DNA from 2 places in the Anoxybacillus sp. ST70 genome. Region 2 is predicted to be linked to the other one. Evidence: a T-box and tRNA genes for the amino acid it is inferred to sense, from the RefSeq annotation. Region 2 holds a T-box; the other holds one or more tRNA genes.
What was found. A T-box is a leader RNA that pairs with one kind of tRNA and senses whether it is charged. The one in region 2 lies ahead of leuS (leucine--tRNA ligase), so its partner is inferred to be a tRNA-Leu.
Positions count from the first base shown of each region.

Region 1: it has a tRNA-Leu gene. The T-box ahead of leuS (leucine--tRNA ligase) is inferred to sense a tRNA for this amino acid. The anticodon was not compared.

Region 1 covers NZ_JAHZOF010000010.1:1-11,002, reverse strand. Annotated here, with positions in the region: gene K1I43_RS12500 (glycogen/starch/alpha-glucan phosphorylase) at 1-1,083, opposite strand, end outside; gene glgA (glycogen synthase GlgA) at 1,070-2,524, opposite strand; gene K1I43_RS12490 (GlgC family sugar phosphate nucleotidyltransferase) at 2,521-3,543, opposite strand; gene K1I43_RS12485 (glucose-1-phosphate adenylyltransferase) at 3,531-4,703, opposite strand; gene glgB (1,4-alpha-glucan branching enzyme) at 4,651-6,597, opposite strand; gene K1I43_RS12475 (cation diffusion facilitator family transporter) at 6,839-7,795, shown strand; tRNA gene K1I43_RS12470 (tRNA-Glu) at 7,837-7,908, opposite strand; tRNA gene K1I43_RS12465 (tRNA-Ser) at 7,920-8,011, opposite strand; tRNA gene K1I43_RS12460 (tRNA-Asn) at 8,015-8,089, opposite strand; tRNA gene K1I43_RS12455 (tRNA-Ile) at 8,254-8,327, opposite strand; tRNA gene K1I43_RS12450 (tRNA-Gly) at 8,333-8,403, opposite strand; tRNA gene K1I43_RS12445 (tRNA-His) at 8,617-8,692, opposite strand; tRNA gene K1I43_RS12440 (tRNA-Thr) at 8,701-8,773, opposite strand; tRNA gene K1I43_RS12435 (tRNA-Ser) at 8,941-9,033, opposite strand; tRNA gene K1I43_RS12430 (tRNA-Ile) at 9,048-9,124, opposite strand; tRNA gene K1I43_RS12425 (tRNA-Met) at 9,133-9,206, opposite strand; tRNA gene K1I43_RS12420 (tRNA-Ala) at 9,223-9,298, opposite strand; tRNA gene K1I43_RS12415 (tRNA-Pro) at 9,306-9,382, opposite strand; tRNA gene K1I43_RS12410 (tRNA-Arg) at 9,386-9,462, opposite strand; tRNA gene K1I43_RS12405 (tRNA-Leu) at 9,471-9,556, opposite strand; tRNA gene K1I43_RS12400 (tRNA-Gly) at 9,567-9,641, opposite strand; tRNA gene K1I43_RS12395 (tRNA-Leu) at 9,646-9,726, opposite strand; tRNA gene K1I43_RS12390 (tRNA-Lys) at 9,731-9,806, opposite strand; tRNA gene K1I43_RS12385 (tRNA-Thr) at 9,818-9,893, opposite strand; tRNA gene K1I43_RS12380 (tRNA-Phe) at 9,905-9,980, opposite strand; tRNA gene K1I43_RS12375 (tRNA-Asp) at 10,141-10,216, opposite strand; tRNA gene K1I43_RS12370 (tRNA-Met) at 10,221-10,297, opposite strand; tRNA gene K1I43_RS12365 (tRNA-Val) at 10,325-10,400, opposite strand; rRNA gene rrf (5S ribosomal RNA) at 10,413-10,529, opposite strand; partial or broken rRNA gene K1I43_RS12355 (23S ribosomal RNA) at 10,674-11,002, opposite strand.
Region 2 covers NZ_JAHZOF010000002.1:12,850-23,851, forward strand. Annotated here, with positions in the region: gene metK (methionine adenosyltransferase) at 39-1,244, shown strand; gene K1I43_RS03250 (phosphatase PAP2 family protein) at 1,290-1,808, opposite strand; gene K1I43_RS03255 (gamma carbonic anhydrase) at 1,882-2,412, opposite strand; gene K1I43_RS03260 (alpha/beta hydrolase) at 2,495-3,313, shown strand; gene K1I43_RS03265 (tetraprenyl-beta-curcumene synthase family protein) at 3,288-4,358, shown strand; gene K1I43_RS03270 (Uma2 family endonuclease) at 4,402-4,965, shown strand; gene mnmM (tRNA 5-(aminomethyl)-2-thiouridylate-methyltransferase MnmM) at 5,006-5,578, opposite strand; gene mnmL (tRNA modification radical SAM protein MnmL/YtqA) at 5,575-6,528, opposite strand; gene K1I43_RS03285 (YtzC family protein) at 6,653-6,916, shown strand; gene K1I43_RS03290 (hypothetical protein) at 6,927-7,067, shown strand; gene K1I43_RS03295 (hypothetical protein) at 7,104-7,880, opposite strand; gene K1I43_RS03300 (hypothetical protein) at 7,903-8,406, opposite strand; T-box leader at 8,589-8,801, shown strand; gene leuS (leucine--tRNA ligase) at 8,864-11,002, shown strand, end outside.

The DNA of each region.
Region 1 (11,002 bases), on a different contig from region 2:
AAAAATGTAAATTGGCCATTTTTCCAACGCTTCCGACAACGTTGTATGGTTTGTATAAGAAATTGTGTTTGTCGTAATATGCCACGCTTCGTCCCATCCCATTCCTTCCTCATCTAACAAAATACGCATAAGCTCTGGAATGGCTAACACAGGGTGGGTATCATTCACGTGAATGGCCACGTGGCGGTGAAAATGTTGCAAATGCCCGTACCGTTGCCGATAATCGCGTACGATGCTCCCAATGCTTGCAGCAACGAGAAAATACTGTTGCTTTAGTCTTAAAATTTTTCCTTCGTCATGTGTGTCGTCTGGGTATAAAAATTCAGAAATCGCTTCCGTTTCTCGCTTATACTGCATGACATGTTTATGAAGCGGAAATTTTGCAGGCTCGGCACTCCATAATCGTAACGTATTTACAGTCGTCGTATCATATCCAATGACAGGCATATCATAAGGAACAGCCATTACCTTTTCGACATCATAATGTCGAAACGCTAACCGACCATCTTGTTCGTAGCATTCTACTTTCCCCCAAAAATTCACTTCTACCGCTAAATCTTCTTTTTTTACTTCCCAAACATTACCATGACGTAACCATTGTTCCGGGAGTTCCACTTGATAACCATTCACTATTTTTTGATCAAACAAACCGTGTTTATAACGGATACCTTGTCCATGTCCAGGAAGGTCAAGAGAAGCGAGAGAGTCTAAAAAACAAGCAGCGAGACGCCCAAGCCCCCCATTCCCTAGACCTGCATCAATTTCCACTTCTTCAATATGAGCTAACTCAATGCCTAGCTCTTTCAATCCTTCTTCCACGACATCACGTATGCCAAGATTCATTAAATTGTTCCCTAGCAAACGTCCTAATAAAAACTCAATCGACAAATAATATACTTGCTTTTTATGTTGGGCACGATATCGTTCATTCGTCTGAATCCAATGTTTACTAATATACTCGCGAATCATATGGCCTAACGTATTGTACTGATCGAGAACAGTCGATTCCCAAAAACGTTTTCCGTACATCATTTCTAGTCGCTTCAAAAACGTTTGTTTAAACTCTTCCTTATTCGTGAACATAGATGCCACTCCCAGTCATTAGTTCGTCGTATAGTTGGTTATATTTAAATGCTGACTTTGCCCAACTGTAATCCCGACTCATTGCCTGCTTCATTATCATTTCCCATACTTCTTTTTGTTCATAAAATGAACGGGCACGTTGAATCGTATATAACATGTCGTGTGCATTAAAGTTTTTAAACGTAAATCCGGTTCCTTCTTTTGTAAATTCGTTAAACGACTGCACTGTATCGTTTAATCCACCCGTTTCTCGCACGATCGGTACAGCTCCATAGCGCATCGCAATCATTTGGCCAAGACCACACGGTTCAAATTTAGACGGCATTAAAAACATATCTGCTCCAGCATAAATTTGATGTGCAAGCTGTTCTGAAAACCCAATATATACACGCACACGTTCTGGATATGTCAGCGCCATCTCATGAAAGAAATGTTCAAACTCCCATTCTCCTGTTCCAAGGATGATCATTTGCACATTTTCAGCAATCATTTCGTGAAATACGCATTTTACTAAATCTAATCCTTTTTGTTTCGTTAACCGTGAAACGATGGCAATGACTGGGACATCTTCTTCTGACGGCAATGAAAAATGTTGTTGTAACGCTCGCTTATTAATACTTTTTCGTGCAATTGTCGTCACATCGTATGGCACTGCAATATACGGATCTTTTTTCGGGTTATATATGTCATCATCAATTCCATTTAAAATTCCAACTAAGTGCGAACTTCTCGCGCGCAATAATCCGTCAAGCCGTTCACCATAATATGGAGTTTGAATTTCTTCTTTATACGTTGGGCTAACTGTCGTAATCATATGTGCGGAGACGAGAGCCCCTTTCATGAAACTAACATGCCCGTAAAACTCTAAATGTTCAATCGAAAAATAACGGTCGCTTAAATTTAGCAAATCCCCTAAAATCTCGCGTGGAAAAATGCCTTGAAACTGCAAATTATGGATGGTAAATACCGTTTTCATTTGCGCGTAAAATGAATTTTTCGCATATTCTTCACGCAACAAAAATGGAATCATCCCTGTGTGCCAATCATGACAATGAATGACATTTGGTTGAAAGCCGATGACAGGCAGAGAATCGAGAACCGCTCGACAAAAATATGAAAAACGCTCACCGTCATCGTAATGCCCGTATAACGAATCTCGCTTAAAGTAATATTCGTTGTCGACGAAATAGTATGTCATTCCTTCGTATTCTAATTGTTCAATTCCACAATATTGTCTTCTCCAACCAACACGAACGACAAGCTCAGCAATTTTATTCATTTTTCGGCGCATATGTTGCGGAATGACCCCATATTTAGGAAGCATCACACGCACATCCGTCCCAAGCTTTTTCAACTCTTTCGGCAATGCGCCAGCAACATCAGCTAAACCACCTGTTTTCACAAACGGTACACACTCTGATACGACAAATAATACTTTCACGATTTCATCAGCGCTCCTTGTATTGTCCCTTTTCGAATGACGATTGGCTGATTCGGTGTTCCAATTAATTTCACTCCATCACCAATGCGAGCATCTTTATCAACGATCACATATTCAAGATGACAATTATCCCCAATTTGACTTTTTTGCATAATAATACTGTTGCGGACAACAGTTCCTTTTCCTATTTTTACTGCTCTAGAAATAATACTATGTTCAATTTCTCCTTCAATGATACATCCATTCGCAATCATCGCATTACGCACGCAAGCATATGATGTATATTTCGTCGGTGGCTCATCTTTTACTTTCGTATAAATCGGTCTTCCTTTTAAAAACAACTGCTTCCACACTTCTGGTTTAAGAAGTTCTAAGCTATGGTGAAAATAACGTTCGACGCTATCAATAACTGCGACATACCCGTTATATTCATAATCACATACGGTTAAACCATTTCCTTCATCATTCACAACATCAACAATACTTCGATATTGATTTCGTTGTTGGTTGGCGATTAAATCAAGCAACAACGATGTTTCTAAAATAAACATATCAAGCGACTTTCCACGATAACGTATACGGGTTATATCGCACCCGTTAGCCATATGACGTCGCAATACTTCCTCATAATCAATATTGCACACCGTATAACTGTTGCAAATAAGAGCGTACTTTTGTGTGCTTCGCAAAAAATAGTCAATATGTTGTTGAAAATGTTGAAACGAACCGATATGAGAAATCGGGAGATCAGGCGAAGGGAAGAAGAACAATCCATCACGTTTCCGATTCAAATCCCAATTCTTTCCTGAACCAAGGTGGTCCATTAACGAACGATATTGATACTTTGGGAAAATGGCGACACTTTCAATACCTGAGTTCACCATATTTGATAAAACAAAATCAATTAGCCGATAGCGACCAGCAAACGGAACGGCTGCGATAGAACGCTGAAATGTCAAATCACTCATTTCCGGTGTATATGTCGTCGCATCAATGACCCCAAGCATTAATTTTCCCACGTTTTCTCATCCTCTCTCTCAGAAAAATGTCCCAAAATCTCCTCTGTCACAAGAATGACTTCCCCTTCATATTGATCCGCACAAATAAACGTTCCATCAGGAATTGCCACATTCGGAGGAACAATCGCTTTTTCAATGTATACATTTTTCCCAATCACTGCATTAGGCATAACAACACAATCTTTTACTTTCGCACCTTGTGAAACGTACACCCCTTGAAACAAAACAGAATGCTCCACATTCCCTTCAACGATGCATCCTTCATTCACTAAAGATTCTTTCACTTGTGCGTATGGAGCAATATATTGCGGTGGTTCATTCGGGTTCACAGAATAAATACGCCATGTATGGTCAAATAAATTTAATGCTGGGGTATCTTCTAGTAAATCCATATTTGCTTCCCATAAACTTTTTACCGTCCCAACATCTTTCCAATATCCTTTAAATGGATAGGCAATGAGCCGCTTTTTTTCTTCGATCAGTAAAGGAATAATATCTTTACCAAAGTCATGGCTTGAACGGTCATTTCGATTGTCCATTTCTAAATACTCTTTCAAAATAGACCATTTAAAAATATAAATGCCCATAGACGCTAAATTGTTTTTCGGATGAGCTGGTTTCTCCTCAAACTCTACGATTTCCATCTCGTCATTTGTGTTCATAATTCCAAAACGGCTCGCTTCTTCCCATGGTACTTCAATAACAGAAATTGTAACATCCGCCTTTTTTTCGATATGGTATTGTAGCATATCCGCATAATTCATTTTATAAATATGGTCGCCGGAAAGAATGAGGACATACTCCGGATCATATTGCTTCAAATAGTTTAGATTTTGATAAATGGCATTCGCTGTTCCCTTGTACCATTTCATTTCTGATGATTCAGCATACGGAGGGAGAACGGTTACCCCCCCATTTTTTCGATCTAAATCCCATGCACTTCCAATTCCAATATACGTATTTAACTCTAACGGCTGATATTGGGTGAGCACCCCAACAGTATCAATGCCAGAATTAGCACAATTGCTTAATGTAAAATCAATAATGCGGTATTTTCCTCCAAACGGAACAGCTGGTTTAGCTAAATTTTTTGTTAGCGAACTTAATCTACTCCCTTGTCCCCCTGCGAGTAGCATAGCGACGCACTTTTTTCGTACCATGGCTTTCCTTCCCTTCTCTTTTTCTTGTTGGTCGTAAAATTGTTATAGCATACGGCGGAATCGTCATTCGAATATGATACGGCTTTCCGTGATACGGCTCTTCGTGTGCCACAAGCGGTTTTTTGTTTATGTGTCCCGCACCACCGTACATCACATCATCGCTATTAAATACTTCTCGATACGATGTAAGCAATGGCACACCAATTTTGTAATCTTCATACACGATATTAGTAAAATTGCAAACGACAATTAACGCATCTTCTTCTTTTTTTCCTCGTCGAATAAAAGAAAAAATACTTTGTTCAGCGTTGTTCACATCAATCCATTCGAACCCATTTGGATCATGATCACATTCATATAATGCTCTTTGCTTTTTATAAAAATGAGTGAGAGATTTCACGTAGTCATCCATTTTTCGATGCATATCAAAATCAAACAACACCCAATCGAGTTGTTCTAAATCTTTCCATTCATCAAACTGTCCAAACTCTCCACCCATAAACAACAGTTTTTTTCCGGGATGCGTCATAAAATATCCATAAAGCAGGCGAAGTTGAGCAAATTTATCCCAATAATCGCCTGGCATTTTATTTAATAACGATTTTTTTCCATGCACCACTTCGTCATGGGATAAAGGTAAAATAAAATTTTCCGTGTAAGCATACAACAAAGAAAATGTCATTTTATGATGCATATATTTTCGATCATGCATGCTCGTTTCCATATAACTTAATACATCGTTCATCCATCCCATGTTCCATTTGTAGTTAAATCCTAACCCACCATCGTACGTAGGTGCCGTCACTTTCGGCCAATCTGTTGAATCTTCTGCAATCATTAATACATTCGGATCAAAAGCAAATACAACTTCATTTAATTTCTTTAAAAATGAAATGGCATATGGATTTGGATGCAGTACATCGCTATTCGGCCAATAAAGCATATTTGCAACCGCATCAACACGAAAACCGTCAATATGATAATGCTCTAACCAAAACAAAGCATTCGAAATTAAAAAGCTATGCACTTCTGGTTTTCCTAAATCGAAATTTGCTGTTCCCCACACAATATTTTCGCGATCTTGCATATTCATATATTCATACGTCGGCTCACCATCAAACATATATAACCCATGTGCATCTTTACAAAAATGTCCCGGTACCCAATCTAAAATGACTCCAATTCCTTCCTGATGACAACGATCAATGAAATACATTAAATCATGAGGCGTTCCATAACGGCTTGTTGCAGCATAATAACCTGTTCCTTGATATCCCCAGGAACGATCGAGCGGGTGCTCAATAAGCGGCAAAAGTTCAATGTGAGTAAATCCATGTTCGACAACATAAGGAATTAACTCATCCGCCATTTCCTTATATGTATAAAATTTCCCATCGTCTTTCTTTTTCCATGTACCAAAATGAACTTCATAAATAAACATCGGTTGCTCATAAATAGGTTTTCGCTTCTTTTTTCTTTGCCACGCTTGATCATTCCATTTATATCCTTTTAAATCATATACAATAGAGGCCGTATTGGGGCGTTCTTCTGCGTAAAAAGCATATGGATCTGCTTTCAGAACGATATGTCCATCTCTTGTCATTATTTCGTATTTGTATAAATGTCCTTCTAAATTTTCAGGGACGACAATCATCCATACTCCTTGTTCGTTTATTTTTGTTAACTTGTGCTTTTCTCCGTTCCAATCATTAAACGTTCCAACAAGACGAACTTCTTTTGCATTTGGTGCCCATACACAAAAACGCGTTCCGATCATTCCGTTTTGTTTTACAAGATGTGCGCCAAACAAGTGATAACTTTGATAAAACGTTCCTTCGTGAAATAAATGCATCTGCAAATCGGTTGGACTCATTGTCAACAAATGTTCATCCATCCTTTCTTCAATGGGTGCGGAAACAATTCCGTACTGAATATATTACACAAAGTCATATAAAATTCCTGTAAGAAAATTAAGATATTTTTCGACAATGTTCAACAAATCACATGTTAAATGAAAATCAATACGAACGTCCATAAATTTGTCGCTTGAGTAACAAATGATAATTATATAAAATAGTTTATAGTAATTATTATTTATTTTTTTTAATATTAATTTTAAATAAAGGGGAATGCATATGTATGATTTTCATCATTTACCGCATATGAAAGTACAAGCAACATCAAAGAAAGCGCTTTGGATAACACTGTTATTAACGACTTTTTTCACCATTGTTGAAATTGTAGGAGGCATTTTGTCTAATTCGCTTGCTCTATTGTCAGACTCAGCACATATGGCCTCTGACGTCATTGCATTAAGCTTAAGTATGGTTGCCATTTATTTAGCTTCTCGCCCACCAAATAAAACATTTACATTTGGCTATTTACGGTTTGAAATTATCGCTTCATTTTTAAATGGGCTTGCGCTTGTCATCATTTCCATTGGAATTTTTATTGAAGGAATTCGTCGGTTTATTCATCCTGAAAGCATCCAATTTTCCTTCATGCTAACTATCGCAACGATCGGATTTGTCGTTAATCTTGTGTTAACAATCGTTCTAAGTCGCAGCATAAAAGAAGAAGAAAATTTAAATGTAAAAAGCGCCTTATGGCACTTTATTGGTGACTTACTCAGCTCGATTGGTGTCATCATCTCAGCGATTTTAATTTACTTTACAGGGCTATATATGTTTGATCCACTCATTAGCATCATCATCGGTGCCATTATTTTTGTAGGCGGCTTAAAAATTGTGAGAGAATCGTATTTTATTTTAATGGATGCAGTGCCACATGAATTTGACATCGAGCGTATTCGTGCTGATATCCTTTCTATTGAAGGGGTAGAAGATGTACATGAGTTACACATTTGGTCCATTTCAACAAATCATTATTCCTTAACAGCACACGTTCTTATTCACGAGCATATTCAACCATTTTGTGTTATTTTAGCTATTAATGAAATGTTAAAAGAACGATACAACCTCTCCCATGTCACCGTTCAAGTTGAACATCCTTCTATTCATCAACATGGGGAATATGGAAAGAAATTTTTAGAGAAGAAAAAGAACATGCATGTAGATTTGAGAGAAATATAAAAAAGGACATCTCATATAAATGAGATGTCCTTTTTTACTAGTGACCCGTACGGGATTCGAACCCGTGTTACCGCCGTGAAAGGGCGGTGTCTTAACCACTTGACCAACGGGCCGTGTGTGGCAATGGCGGAGAAGGCGGGATTTGAACCCGCGCGCCGCAAAACGCGACCTAACGGTTTAGCAAACCGTCCCCTTCAGCCACTTGGGTACTTCTCCAAATGGCTCCGCAGGTAGGATTCGAACCTACGACCGCTCGGTTAACAGCCGAGTGCTCTACCACTGAGCTACTGCGGAATAATCATAAAAGTGATTCATACTGCCTAACCAATATTATAGTTTAACTTTACTGCCTCTTCCTCTACTAGCATACTCAATGATGATAAATGCGTCGAGGCAACTCGCAGTTTATTCAATGATGCATTGCTCGTCACTGAGCTACTGCGGAATAAAGATTATAATGGGCCTAAGTGGACTTGAACCACCGACCTCACGCTTATCAGGCGTGCGCTCTAACCAGCTGAGCTATAGGCCCACGTAAGCGGGTGATGGGAATCGAACCCACGACATCAGCTTGGAAGGCTGAGGTTTTACCACTAAACTACACCCGCGCAATAAATTACTCACATAACTATTTTTTACTTCTACGCTTTGTCATGCCTCTTCCTCTACTCGCTTATTCAATGATGATAGATGCGTCGAGGCAACTCGCCGATTACTCGACGATGTGTCGCTCGTGGCTGAGGTTTTACCACTAAACTACACCCGCACGATAAATTAATTACACAGCTATTTTTTACTTGTACGCTTTATCATACAATTTATGGGGCGACTAGTGGGAATCGAACCCACGAATGCCAGAGCCACAATCTGGTGCGTTAACCACTTCGCCATAGCCGCCACAATGATGCCGGCTGCAGGACTTGAACCCGCAACCTACTGATTACAAGTCAGTTGCTCTACCAATTGAGCTAAGCCGGCACAATATGAAGTGCATCAAACTTTTAGATCGTTTGTCAGTTGTGCCTCTTCCTCTACTAGCGCATTCAATGATGATGGATGCGTCGAGGCAACTCGTAGCTTATTCGCTGAAGCTTTGCTCGTCTCTACCAATTGAGCTAAGCCGGCACAAGAAGAAAATCACTTTATGGCGGAGGAGGAGGGATTCGAACCCCCGCGCGCCTTTCGACGCCTCTCGGTTTTCAAGACCGACCCCTTCAGCCAGACTTGGGTACTCCTCCGTGTAATATAAACATGGTGGACCTTGTAGGACTCGAACCTACGACCGGACGGTTATGAGCCGTCTGCTCTAACCAGCTGAGCTAAAGGTCCTAAGCTAGTAGCGGCGGAGGGAATCGAACCCCCGACCTTACGGGTATGAACCGTACGCTCTAGCCAGCTGAGCTACGCCGCCATTATCGTAACATAGATGGTGGAGCCTATCGGGATCGAACCGATGACCTCCTGCGTGCAAAGCAGGCGCTCTCCCAGCTGAGCTAAGGCCCCTTACTACTGGTCGGGAAGACAGGATTCGAACCTGCGACCCCATGGTCCCAAACCATGTGCTCTACCAAGCTGAGCTACTTCCCGACATGGCGCGCCCGAGAGGATTCGAACCCCTAACCTTCTGATCCGTAGTCAGATGCTCTATCCAATTGAGCTACGGGCGCATGTAAAGTGCCGAGGGCCGGACTCGAACCGGCACGGTAGTCACCTACCGCAGGATTTTAAGTCCTGTGCGTCTGCCAATTCCGCCACCCCGGCATAGGCATATTGGAGCGGAAGACGGGACTCGAACCCGCGACCCCCACCTTGGCAAGGTGGTGTTCTACCACTGAACTACTTCCGCACAATGCGGGTGGAGGGACTTGAACCCCCACGCCAGAGGCGCCAGATCCTAAGTCTGGTGCGTCTGCCAATTCCGCCACACCCGCATAATGGTGAGCCATGGAGGACTCGAACCTCCGACCCTCTGATTAAAAGTCAGATGCTCTACCTGCTGAGCTAATGGCTCTTCACACAAGCTGGTGCCGGCTGCAGGACTTGAACCCGCAACCTACTGATTACAAGTCAGTTGCTCTACCAATTGAGCTAAGCCGGCATCATTTAACATGGTGGCTCGGGACGGAATCGAACCGCCGACACAAGGATTTTCAGTCCTTTGCTCTACCGACTGAGCTACCGAGCCGTTTAAGTAATTCCCTTACCTTTATTAATGAGTTTGAAACAACACGTCCTTCGTCCCGCTCTCAGTATGATTAATCAAGCAGAGGCTCGAGCGGACGCTGCAGTTTCCCAAAGAAGCTTACTCGGTCGTGCTCTACCGACTGAGCTACCGAGTCATATAGTGGCGGTCCCGACGGGACTCGAACCCGCGATCTCCTGCGTGACAGGCAGGCATGTTAACCACTACACTACGGGACCATTTTGGTTGCGGGGGCAGGATTTGAACCTGCGACCTTCGGGTTATGAGCCCGACGAGCTACCTGGCTGCTCCACCCCGCGATGATAAAATACACACAAATTCATCTATGGTGGAGGATGACGGGATCGAACCGCCGACCCCTTGCTTGTAAGGCAAGTGCTCTCCCAGCTGAGCTAATCCTCCATCACTAATCTCGCCCGGCAACGTCCTACTCTCGCAGGCGGTGTCCCGCCAACTACCATCGGCGCTGGAGAGCTTAACTTCCGTGTTCGGGATGGGAACGGGTGTGACCTCTCCGCCATCGCCACCGAGCAATAATGCTTTAGACAAATGTTATTATAACGGAATATTTTCTATTGTCAAGCTTTTTTTATTCCTTCAAAACTAGATAACAGGTTAGCCTACGCTTTTCTTGATGACTAGCTTCGAACTAACGTTCTCGCTTTTCTTGTGTGCTTAGTTAAGTCCTCGATCGATTAGTATCCGTCAGCTGCACGTGTCGCCACGCTTCCACCTCGGACCTATCAAACTTGTCATCTTCAAGGGATCTTACTCGCTTGACGCGATGGGAAATCTCATCTTGAGGGGGGCTTCACGCTTAGATGCTTTCAGCGCTTATCCCTTCCGCACATAGCTACCCAGCTGTGCTCCTGGCGGAACAACTGGTACACCAGCGGTGCGTCCATCCCGGTCCTCTCGTACTAAGGACAGCTCCTCTCAAATTTCCTACGCCCGCGACGGATAGGGACCGAACTGTCTCACGACGTTCTGAACCCAGCTCGCGT
Region 2 (11,002 bases):
CCGTATCATTTGTCACTATACTGAGGAGGAATGTTTGAATGCCTAAACGTCGTCTGTTTACATCTGAATCTGTAACGGAAGGGCATCCGGATAAAATTTGTGACCAAATTTCCGATGCGATTTTAGATGCGATTTTAGCGAATGATCCGAATGCGCGTGTGGCGTGCGAAACGAGTGTAACAACAGGACTTGTGTTAGTGAGTGGAGAAATTACAACATCTACATATGTAGATATTCCGAAAATTGTTCGTGAAACAATTCGTGAAATTGGCTATACGCGCGCAAAATATGGCTTTGATGCAGATACGTGCGCAGTATTGACGTCAATTGATGAACAGTCGCCAGATATCGCGATGGGTGTTGACAAAGCGTTAGAAGCTCGCGAAGGACAAATGACAGATGAAGAAATCGAAGCGATCGGTGCAGGTGACCAAGGATTAATGTTTGGCTTCGCGTGCAACGAAACGAAAGAACTTATGCCGCTACCAATTTCTCTTGCACATAAGCTTGCACGCCGTTTAGCAGAAGTGCGTAAAGAAGACATTTTACCGTACTTACGTCCAGACGGAAAAACGCAAGTGACTGTGGAGTACGATGAAAACGGCAAACCTGTACGTATCGATACGATCGTTGTTTCTACACAACATCATCCAGAAATTACACGAGATCAAATTGTGCGCAACATTAAAGAACATGTCATTAAACCTGTCGTTCCGGCAGAATTGATCGATGAAAACACAAAATATTTTATCAACCCAACAGGACGTTTCGTCATCGGTGGTCCACAAGGTGACGCAGGGTTGACAGGACGTAAAATTATCGTTGACACATACGGTGGTTATGCACGTCACGGCGGCGGGGCATTCTCAGGAAAAGATCCAACGAAAGTAGACCGCTCAGCAGCGTATGCGGCACGTTACGTAGCGAAAAACATTGTTGCAGCGGGTCTTGCCGATAAATGCGAAGTGCAGTTAGCGTATGCGATCGGTGTTGCAAAACCTGTATCGATTTCAATTGATACGTTCGGCACAGGCAAAGTATCTGAAGATGTATTAATTGAAGTGGTGCGCAACAACTTTGATCTTCGCCCAGCGGGCATTATTAAAATGCTTGATCTTCGTCGCCCGATTTACAAACAGACAGCTGCTTACGGTCACTTTGGCCGCACAGATATTGATCTTCCTTGGGAACGTACAGATAAAGCAGAAGTGTTAAAACAACAAGCGTTACAGTTGGCGAAGTAAGGAAAAAAGGGAGAGTTACAAGATGTAGCTCTCCTTTCTTGTTTTTTAAGTAAGAACAGAAAATGAAGCGATGCCAACTAATGTACCGAGCATACAGCCAGCAAGCACATCAGATGGATAATGAAGTCCTAAATAAATGCGCGAAATCGCGACGCTACACGCGATGGGCAAGAGCCAAATCGTTAATGCCGGAGCGTATAGTAAAAATGGAATGATGACAGAAAATATTGCGGTTGTATGTCCGGATGGAAATGAATGATCAGTTAACGGATTTTTTGTTACTTTTGTGTCATGAAGTGAAATATACGGTCGTTTGCGTGGGTACATTTTTTTCATCATTGCGACAGGAATATGACTAAGTGCCAATGCGACCGCGCTCGCGATAGCAGCATCCTGCCATTCGTCACGTAGCAACCAAATGGCTAGCAATACGGTTGTAATCGAGCATGTCGCTCCTCCAATGTGCGTAATCGAGCGAAAATACGCGTTAAGCCACTTCCGATCAAAATAACGATTAATGCTGTAAAACAACTTGCACTCCCAATCGTACCATTTTCGCAACATAAGCAAATCCCCCTGAATTTATGATAAAATATATATGTTAAGTCAATAATAAAACAATGTAAAAATACCACGCTTATTTATTGCGTGGTTTGTTTAATTGAAGCGACTTATAATATTGTCCTTTTTCGACATATTCGCGGCGAATTCGTGCCATTTCACGCTCATCTTCTTCGGTTAATTCTCGAATTACTTTTGCGGGGCGTCCGAACGCAAGTGTGCGAGGAGGGATTTTCTTTCCTTGAGGCACAAGACTGCCGGCACCGATAAAAGCCCCTTCACCAATTTCAGCACCGTCTAAAACGATAGAACCCATACCGACGAGAGCCTCTTTTCTTACGATCGCACTATGTAAAATAACTTGATGGCCGACGGTCACATCATCTTCAATGATCAGTGGATTGTTTGGGCTTTGGTGAAGGACACAATTGTCTTGAATGTTTACACGGTTGCCGATGATCGTTGGTGCGACATCTCCGCGAATGACGGTGTTAAACCAAATGCTCGTTTCCTCTCCAATCGTTACATCACCTGTAATGGTGACGTAATCGGCGATGAAAGCGGAAGACGCAATGTTTGGTGTATGTTCTTTATATGGATAAATCATTTGGCTCGTCCCTTTCGTTTCATTTTGTTATATTTAGTGTACAAATTTTTCGTCTATTCGTAAATATAAAGGAGGGATGTTTATGTGGAAATGGGAAGGAGAAAACGCAAAAGGCACAATTGTCATCGTTCACGGTGCTGCCGAACATCACGGTCGGTATAAATGGCTCATTGAAATGTTTCGTATGCACGGTTTTCATGTCGTTGCAGGGGATTTACCAGGACAAGGAACGACATCGCGTAGCCGACGAGGGCATATTGATTCATTTGACGAATATATAGAAGCGGTCGCGAGTTGGGTGCATGAAGCAAGCGTGTATGAACAGCCTATTTTTTTACTCGGTCATAGCATGGGAGGACTTGTCGTCATTCGCACATTGCAAGAAAAGCGACTGCCTGTTCGCGGTGTCATTTTATCGTCCCCGTGTTTAGGGCTCGTTCATTATCCGTCGAAAGCACTTGAGGTCGCTTCACGCATTTTAAATGTCATTCATCCGAAAAAGCGATTTCCATCAGGATTAACGGTAGAGATGGCGACCCGAAATGAAGAAGTGCGAGAGATGGACAAAAACGATTCATTATATGTGACGAAAGTATCTGTTCGTTGGTATCGCGAGTTAGTCAAAGCCATTCGCATCGCTCATGAAAAAATTGAACACTTACCAGATGTTCCGATGCTCGTTATGCAGGCGGGGGATGACAAAATTGTTGATAAAAGTGCAGTGAAATCATGGTTTGATCAGTTGATGGTTAGTGAAAAAGTGTATAAAGAGTGGCCAAAACTATATCATGAAATTTTTAACGAACTTGAGCGAGAACAAGTATTTTTATATGCCCATACGTTTTTAACGTTGCAATTGCAAAGAGGTGAGCTTATTGAGCGTTCCAACAAATCCTTTTAGTTTAATGCGGGCTGTATATCGTCGCGTTTTTCCGATCGTTCATCGCGAATTAGATATTTGGAAAAAAAGAGCGGAGGCGATTCCGAACGAGGAATTGCGCAAACAAGCGTTAGCAAGCATCGCAACAAAAACGTTTCATTGTGAAGGAGGAGCGATTTTGTCGTTGCTTGCTGGAAAAGAGATGGAGCGATGCATTCGTTTTATCGTTGCTTATCAAACGATTAGCGATTACTTAGATAATTTATGCGATCGAAGCACGTCACTTGATCCGACCGATTTTCGTGCGCTGCACGAGTCAATGATGCATGCGTTAACGGTCGGGGCAAAAAAAGAGGCATATTACCGCTATCGTACGGAACAAGATGATGGTGGTTATTTGCATGCCCTTGTCGACACGTGTCAAGAGACATTAGCAGAAGTTCGGCATTATCATATCATTGCCCCGTTTTTACATGAACTTGCATCATATTATTGCGACTTACAAGTACATAAACATGTGAAGAAGGAAGAACGGATTCCGCGTCTGAAGCAATGGTTCTCCCAACATGAAGCGTCGTTGCCGAAAATGGAATGGTATGAATTTTCCGCTTGTTCTGGATCAACGCTCGGTATTTTTTGTTTAGTCGCTTACGCTTGTACCGATTCTTTTGATCAACGTCTTGCTGAACGGGTACGAAACAGCTATTTCCCATACGTGCAAGGGCTGCACATTTTACTTGATTATTTGATTGATCAAGAAGAAGATCGACAAGGTGGAGATTTAAATTTTTGTTTTTATTATCCAAATGAAGAAACGCTATTCGCTCGTTTATGTCATTTCGTTGAAGAAGCAGATCGGCATATCGCGCAGTTGCCGCATCGCGAATTTCATCGCTTTATTCATCGGGGGTTGCTTGGGCTATATTTATCGGATGAAAAGGTGCACGAGCAAAACGCCATTCGTAAGTTGGCGAAACAATTGTTGCGCTCAGGTGGTATAACATCTCATTTCTTTTATTGGAACGGACGAATGTATCGAAAATGGAAAAAATGGATGTATGCGTGAGGAAAACGGGTGTATAATGGAAGAAAAGAAGAGAGGGATGAATATGTCGTTACCTCGCTTTTCACACGTCACGTATGAACAATATTTAATTATGCGTCAACATAGTGATGAAAGATTAGAATATATTGATGGCGTCGTTTATATGACACCTTCACCTAGCATCCAGCATCAACTCGTATCAAGCAATCTTCATACAATATTCGGGAGTTATTTGAAAGGAAAGACATGTAAAGTATTTGCCGCTCCCACAGACATTGAGCTAGTGAGTGAAACATGTTCTGAAAGAAAGCTCGTCATTCCTGATTTAAGCATTATTTGTGATCAAACCGGATTTACAGACACAAAATATGTCGGTGTTCCGACGTTAATTGTTGAAATACTCAGTCCTTCGAATCAAGCGCACGATTTAGTGACGAAGTTTAATTTATATATGGAATATGGTGTAAAAGAATATTGGATTGTTAATCCGATGAAACAAGCCGTGACCGTTTATGTATTAAATGAAGATAGGCTATACGAGCAGGCGGATATTAAAGTAAGTGTTGGAACTGTTCAGTCTGCTTGCTTTCCAGGTTTGTTTGTTCATTTAGAAGACATATTTCACTAACAAAGCAAAAGTAGCGATAGGGAAGACCGATCGCTACTTTTTATCTTTTCTCGATGGCAACGATAAACGGCGGATGATTGATTTGATTCATAAATTCGTATCGAATGACGTGTGCGCGTTGTTGGTCGATCGTTGAAACGTATTGTAAAAGGGCATCGCGCTCAATCGCTCCTTCAGGATGACCGTGGTAAATAACGAGGACAATGATCCCTTCAGGAGCCATGATTTCAAGCAATTGCTCAATGGCGGCAATTGTTGAGTTTGGTTTTGTTACAATTTGTTTATCCCCTCCAGGCAAATAACCGAGGTTAAACATCGCGCCAGTTATGCGTCCTTTGTATTGTGGAGGGATGTGAACGAGCAGCTCTGCGTGGCTTGCTTGCACGAGCGTGACCCGTTCTTCCATATGGTGTTCACGCAATCGTTTTGTTGTATTTTCGATGGCTTGTGCTTGAATGTCGAAACCGAACACATGTCCAGTCTCTCCGACACGTTCAGCCAAATAAAGCGTATCATGGCCGTTGCCAACCGTTGCATCGACGACGACATCTCCTTTTTTCACAGCGGAGTCGATGAGCGAACGAGCAAACGGCAAAATGCGCATCAGCTTCATCGCCTGTCTTCCTTTCGCACATATTTTTTTCCTTGATAACTATTGCGGCGCTCTAATTCGGCATCAATCGCGTTTAACACTTCCCATTTATTGACGCTCCACATTGGACCGATCATTAAATCGATTGGACCGTCTCCTGTAATGCGATGAACGATCATTTCTGGCGGCAATACTTCTAATTGATCACAAACGAGTTGAACATATTCATCGAACGTTAAAAATTGAAGCATTCCTTTTTCGTATTGTTTCACCATTGGTGTTCCTTTTAGCAAATGAAGCAAATGAATTTTAATGCCTTGCACATCTAAATGGGCGACCGTTTTTGCGGTTTCCATCATCATGTCGTACGTTTCAAGCGGCAATCCGTTAATAATATGGGCACAAACGCGAATGCCATGTTTGCGTAGCTTCTCTACACCTTCTACATAGCATGAAAAGTCATGCGCGCGGTTAATTAAGGTGGCTGTTTGTTCATGAACCGTTTGCAAACCAAGCTCGACCCATAAATACGTTCGTTCGTTCAATTCCGCTAAATAGTCAACGACGTCATCCGGTAAGCAATCAGGGCGTGTAGCGATCGATAAACCGACGACACCGTCTAAATGTAATACTGCTTCGTATTTTTCACGCAACACGTCAACGGGTGCATGTGTATTTGTAAACGCTTGAAAATAGGCGATATACTTCCCATCTTTCCATTTTGTATGCATTTTTTCTTTAATCGTATGAAATTGGGTGACTAAATCGTCTGTTCGTCTGCCAGCAAAATCACCAGAACCGGCTGCGCTACAAAATGTGCATCCACCATATGCGACTGTACCGTCGCGATTTGGACAATCGAATCCTGCATCAAGCGATACTTTAAAAACTTTTTCACCGAACGTTTGGCGTAAATGATAATTCCATGTATGGTATCGTTTCTTGTCGTTCGTATATGGAAAAGGATTCATGTTTATCACCTCGCATCATTTTAGCATTGTAGCACGATTTAAGTAGGAAACTCAATGGCGCTGTGATAAATGACAAGAAAATGTACAAACTATAAAGCGATACGGAAGAAAGGAAGGGATGCGTATGGCGACAAGACAGTCGATGGACGAGTTTTTGCAACATTGTGAAGATGTGCTTCGCTATGCAAAAGAACAATATACAGAAGCGAGCAAGCTTGAACATTATAACGATACAGAATATGTAAAAGCTCAGCAAATGCTTGAACATGCGGTGACCGATTTGGCGCATTTTTCGTTAAGCTGTAACGCCCAACAGCGCGAACAATTACACCGCATGCGTCTGCAGCTTGAACAATTACAAAACGATATGATTTTACTTCGTCATTAGGAGGAAACAGATGAAAAAACGTTCGAAACAAAACAATCCAGAACAAAAAACGTTGCATGCGAAAGATTTCGGTGATCCGATAAAAGAAGTGAAACAAAGGAATGCAAAAAAAGGACAAGAAGCAAAAGCGGAATATCATAACGAAACATAATTGCCCCACTCGGAGATGCTCCGAGTGGGGAATAGTTCAGTTTTTCTTTAAAATATTGTCTAGTTTTTCTGAAGTAAGGGTTGTCACCCCATAAAAAACAGGATCAATATATGTGCTTGATGCTTTTCCTGATAATTCATATTCAATTTTTGGTGTAACAATATAAAAGTCAGCTTTTTGTTTTGCTTTTTCAGTGAGATTAAAATAAATATTTATTGTTTCGTTTGCCTCTACGCTCTGCTTTTCTGATTTATCGTTTATCTTTACATCTTTTATCTGTAAAAAACTGTTTTCTATAGTTACACGCTTTATTTGAATCGTGTGCTCTGAAATGTTTTTCAACTTCGCTTGAAAAAATTGCGTATTTGGATAAGCTGTCACATACTCATTTTGTGGAGTAAATATCCCCTTCTCGCCTACAACTAACTTGATATGACCGATGGGGAATGTCTCTTTGTATTTTTGATCAAATATGAGAGTTATTTTAGAGATTGTCGTGCTACTTACTTCTTTTAAATGTAGATTGACAGCAATATTAAATAATTGAAAGTCTTTGTATTTATCACCTTCGATAAGATCATATTGCATGTCATCAATTTCATGTGCGATTTCAGGAAAGTCAATAGATGTCACGTTTGCTAGAGGGCTGTCACTTAATAAAATGAAATTAAGAACGAAAGGATCGTCTTTTTTTGCCACATATACACCGTCCCACTTCCCAAAAGCAATAAACCCTTTTATGCTTTCCGGCTGGCATCCAGAAAAAAGAAAACTGACAAGCGCACAGAAAATGAGAAAAGATTTTTTTATCATAAGCACTCCTACTATCATTATATTAGTTTTTGTAAACGACTTTTAAATAATGAGTTGAAGTTGGCTCATATGCATCGTGGTAGGAGATCGTTTCTTGACCAAACTTATCTTTTACTACTTTTACGTAGTATTTATTAAAATCACCAAACAGTCCAAGCTTTGAGTATTTATTTTTGTCTGCAGGAATTTGAATAGCTACAGAATAAGATTTGCTTTTTGACCAACTTAGGTTAAGTTGGTTTTTAATAGCTTCGGTGATATCAAAGGTTGCCCCACCTGTGATTTGTAACGTAGTTGTAGTAGTTTCTGTCCATACATAGCGATCAGAATAGGCCCATGCCGAGGTTAAATAAGTTTGAAACTTTTCAGTAACAAGAGAAGGTCCGCTAATTTTTGTAACTTTATATGTTGCATCACCACAAACGATACAATCTGAATCATCTGCTTGAGGCTTCTGAGCCAATGAAGAGACTGGAAATGTAAAAACAAGGATGAAAGACAAAAAGAATAGACATAAATTTTTCATTATTTATCCTACCTTTCTAAATTTTATAATACAACATCTTAATTGTAAAAAAAAAAAAAAAAAGTAAATAAAAATTTTTAATTTTTTTATTTGTCAGTAAATTAAACATATCATTCCATACGTGAATACACTTGCAACGAGGGCGTAAATTTTTTAAAATAATGTATATAATGAAATAATGGAAAATGACGGTGAAAAGGAGTAGTAGTAAACAAATGGTCGGCAGAGAGTTGACGGACGGTGCGAGTCAACCGAAGTTTGTTTACGAACTCGCCTTGGAGTTGCGTGTGCGAATGAAGTAGCATGCGCCGTGAATCTGCGTTAATGATGAAAGTGAGTGCACGGTTCGTGCGCTAACAAGGGTGGTACCGCGGGAGAATCCTCTCGTCCCTTTTTGGGATGGGAGGTTTTTTGTTTTTCATTTTTGTTTAAAATGGATAAAAAGGAGGTTTGTCACGTGAGTTTTAATCATCGTGAAATCGAGAAAAAATGGCAAAAGTATTGGGAAGAAAATAAAACGTTCAAAACGACGGAAGATGACGGAAAGCGGAAGTTTTATGCACTCGACATGTTCCCGTATCCATCCGGCGCAGGATTGCATGTCGGTCATCCAGAAGGATATACAGCGACGGACATTTTAGCGCGTATGAAGCGCATGCAAGGATATAACGTATTGCATCCAATGGGGTGGGATGCGTTCGGATTGCCTGCCGAGCAATATGCGCTAGATACAGGAAATGACCCAGCTGAATTTACAGAAAAAAACATTAACAACTTCCGCCGCCAAATTAAATCATTAGGTTTTTCATATGACTGGGATCGTGAAGTGAATACGACCGATCCGAACTATTATAAATGGACGCAATGGATTTTCTTAAAGTTATATGAAAAAGGATTAGCGTATATGGATGAAGTGCCGGTGAACTGGTGCCCAGCGCTAGGAACGGTATTGGCGAACGAAGAAGTGATCGATGGAAAAAGTGAGCGCGGGGGACATCCGGTCATTCGTAAGCCGATGAAACAATGGATGCTTCGCATTACAGCATATGCGGATCGTTTGCTTGAAGATTTAGAAGAACTTGATTGGCCAGAAAGCATTAAAGAAATGCAACGCAACTGGATCGGTCGTTCGGAAGGAGCAAACATTCATTTCCAAGTCGATGGGCATAATGAAACGTTTACGGTGTTTACAACGCGTCCAGACACGTTATTCGGTGCCACTTATGCGGTGCTAGCACCTGAACATCCGCTCGTTGAAAAAATTACAACACCAGAACAAAAAGAAGCTGTTGATGCTTATTTAAAACAAATTCAAAGTAAAAGCGACCTCGAACGGACCGATTTAGCGAAAGAAAAAACGGGTGTATTTACGGGGGCGTATGCAATCAATCCAGCGAACGGTGAGAAATTGCCGATTTGGATCGCCGATTACGTGTTAATGAGCTACGGCACAGGGGCAATTATGGCTGTTCCAGCACATGATGAGCGCGATTATGAATTTGCGAAAAAATTTCATTTGCCAATCAAAGAAGTTGTTGCTGGTGGGGACATTTCAAAAGAGGCCTATACTGGAGACGGCGAACATGTAAACTCTGATTTCTTAAACGGCTTGAATAAAGAAGAAGCGACGAAAAAAATGATTGAATGGCTAGAGGCAAACGGAAAAGGGGAGAAGAAAGTATCGTATCGCCTTCGCGATTGGTTATTTAGCCGTCAACGTTATTGGGGCGAGCCGATTCCGATCATCCATTGGGAAGATGGAACGATGACGCCAGTGCCAGAAGAAGAGTTGCCGCTTGTGTTGCCGAAAACAGATGAAATTAAACCATCAGGAACAGGAGAATCACCGCTTGCGAACATCGAAGAATGGGTGAACGTCGTTGACCCGAAAACAGGCAAAAAAGGACGTCGTGAAACGAATACGATGCCGCAATGGGCAGGAAGTTGTTGGTACTATTTGCGTTACATCGATCCACATAACGATAAGCAATTAGCTGATCCTGAAAAGCTTGAAAAATGGTTGCCGGTCGACATTTACATTGGCGGGGCAGAACATGCGGTGTTGCACTTATTGTATGCACGTTTTTGGCATAAATTTTTATACGATATCGGCGTTGTGCCAACGAAAGAACCGTTCCAAAAGCTATTTAACCAAGGAATGATTCTTGGAGAAAACAATGAGAAAATGAGTAAGTCGAAAGGAAATGTTGTGAATCCGGACGATATTGTGGAAAGTCACGGAGCGGACACGTTGCGTTTATACGAAATGTTTATGGGTCCTTTAGAAGCGTCGATCGCGTGGTCGACAAAAGGTCTTGACGGTGCACGTCGCTTCTTAGATCGCGTATGGCGTCTATTTGTTGAAGAAGACGGCCAATTAAATCCGAAAATCGTTGACAATCCAGAAACAGATACGCTTGAACGTGTATATCATCAAACGGTGAAAAAAGTAACAGAAGATTACGAGGCGCTTCGTTTCAATACAGCAATTTCACAATTAATGGTGTTTATTAACGAAGCATATAAAGCGCCTGTATTACCGAAAGTGTATATGGAAGGATTCGTGAAGTTATTGTCGCCAGTTTGTCCTCATATT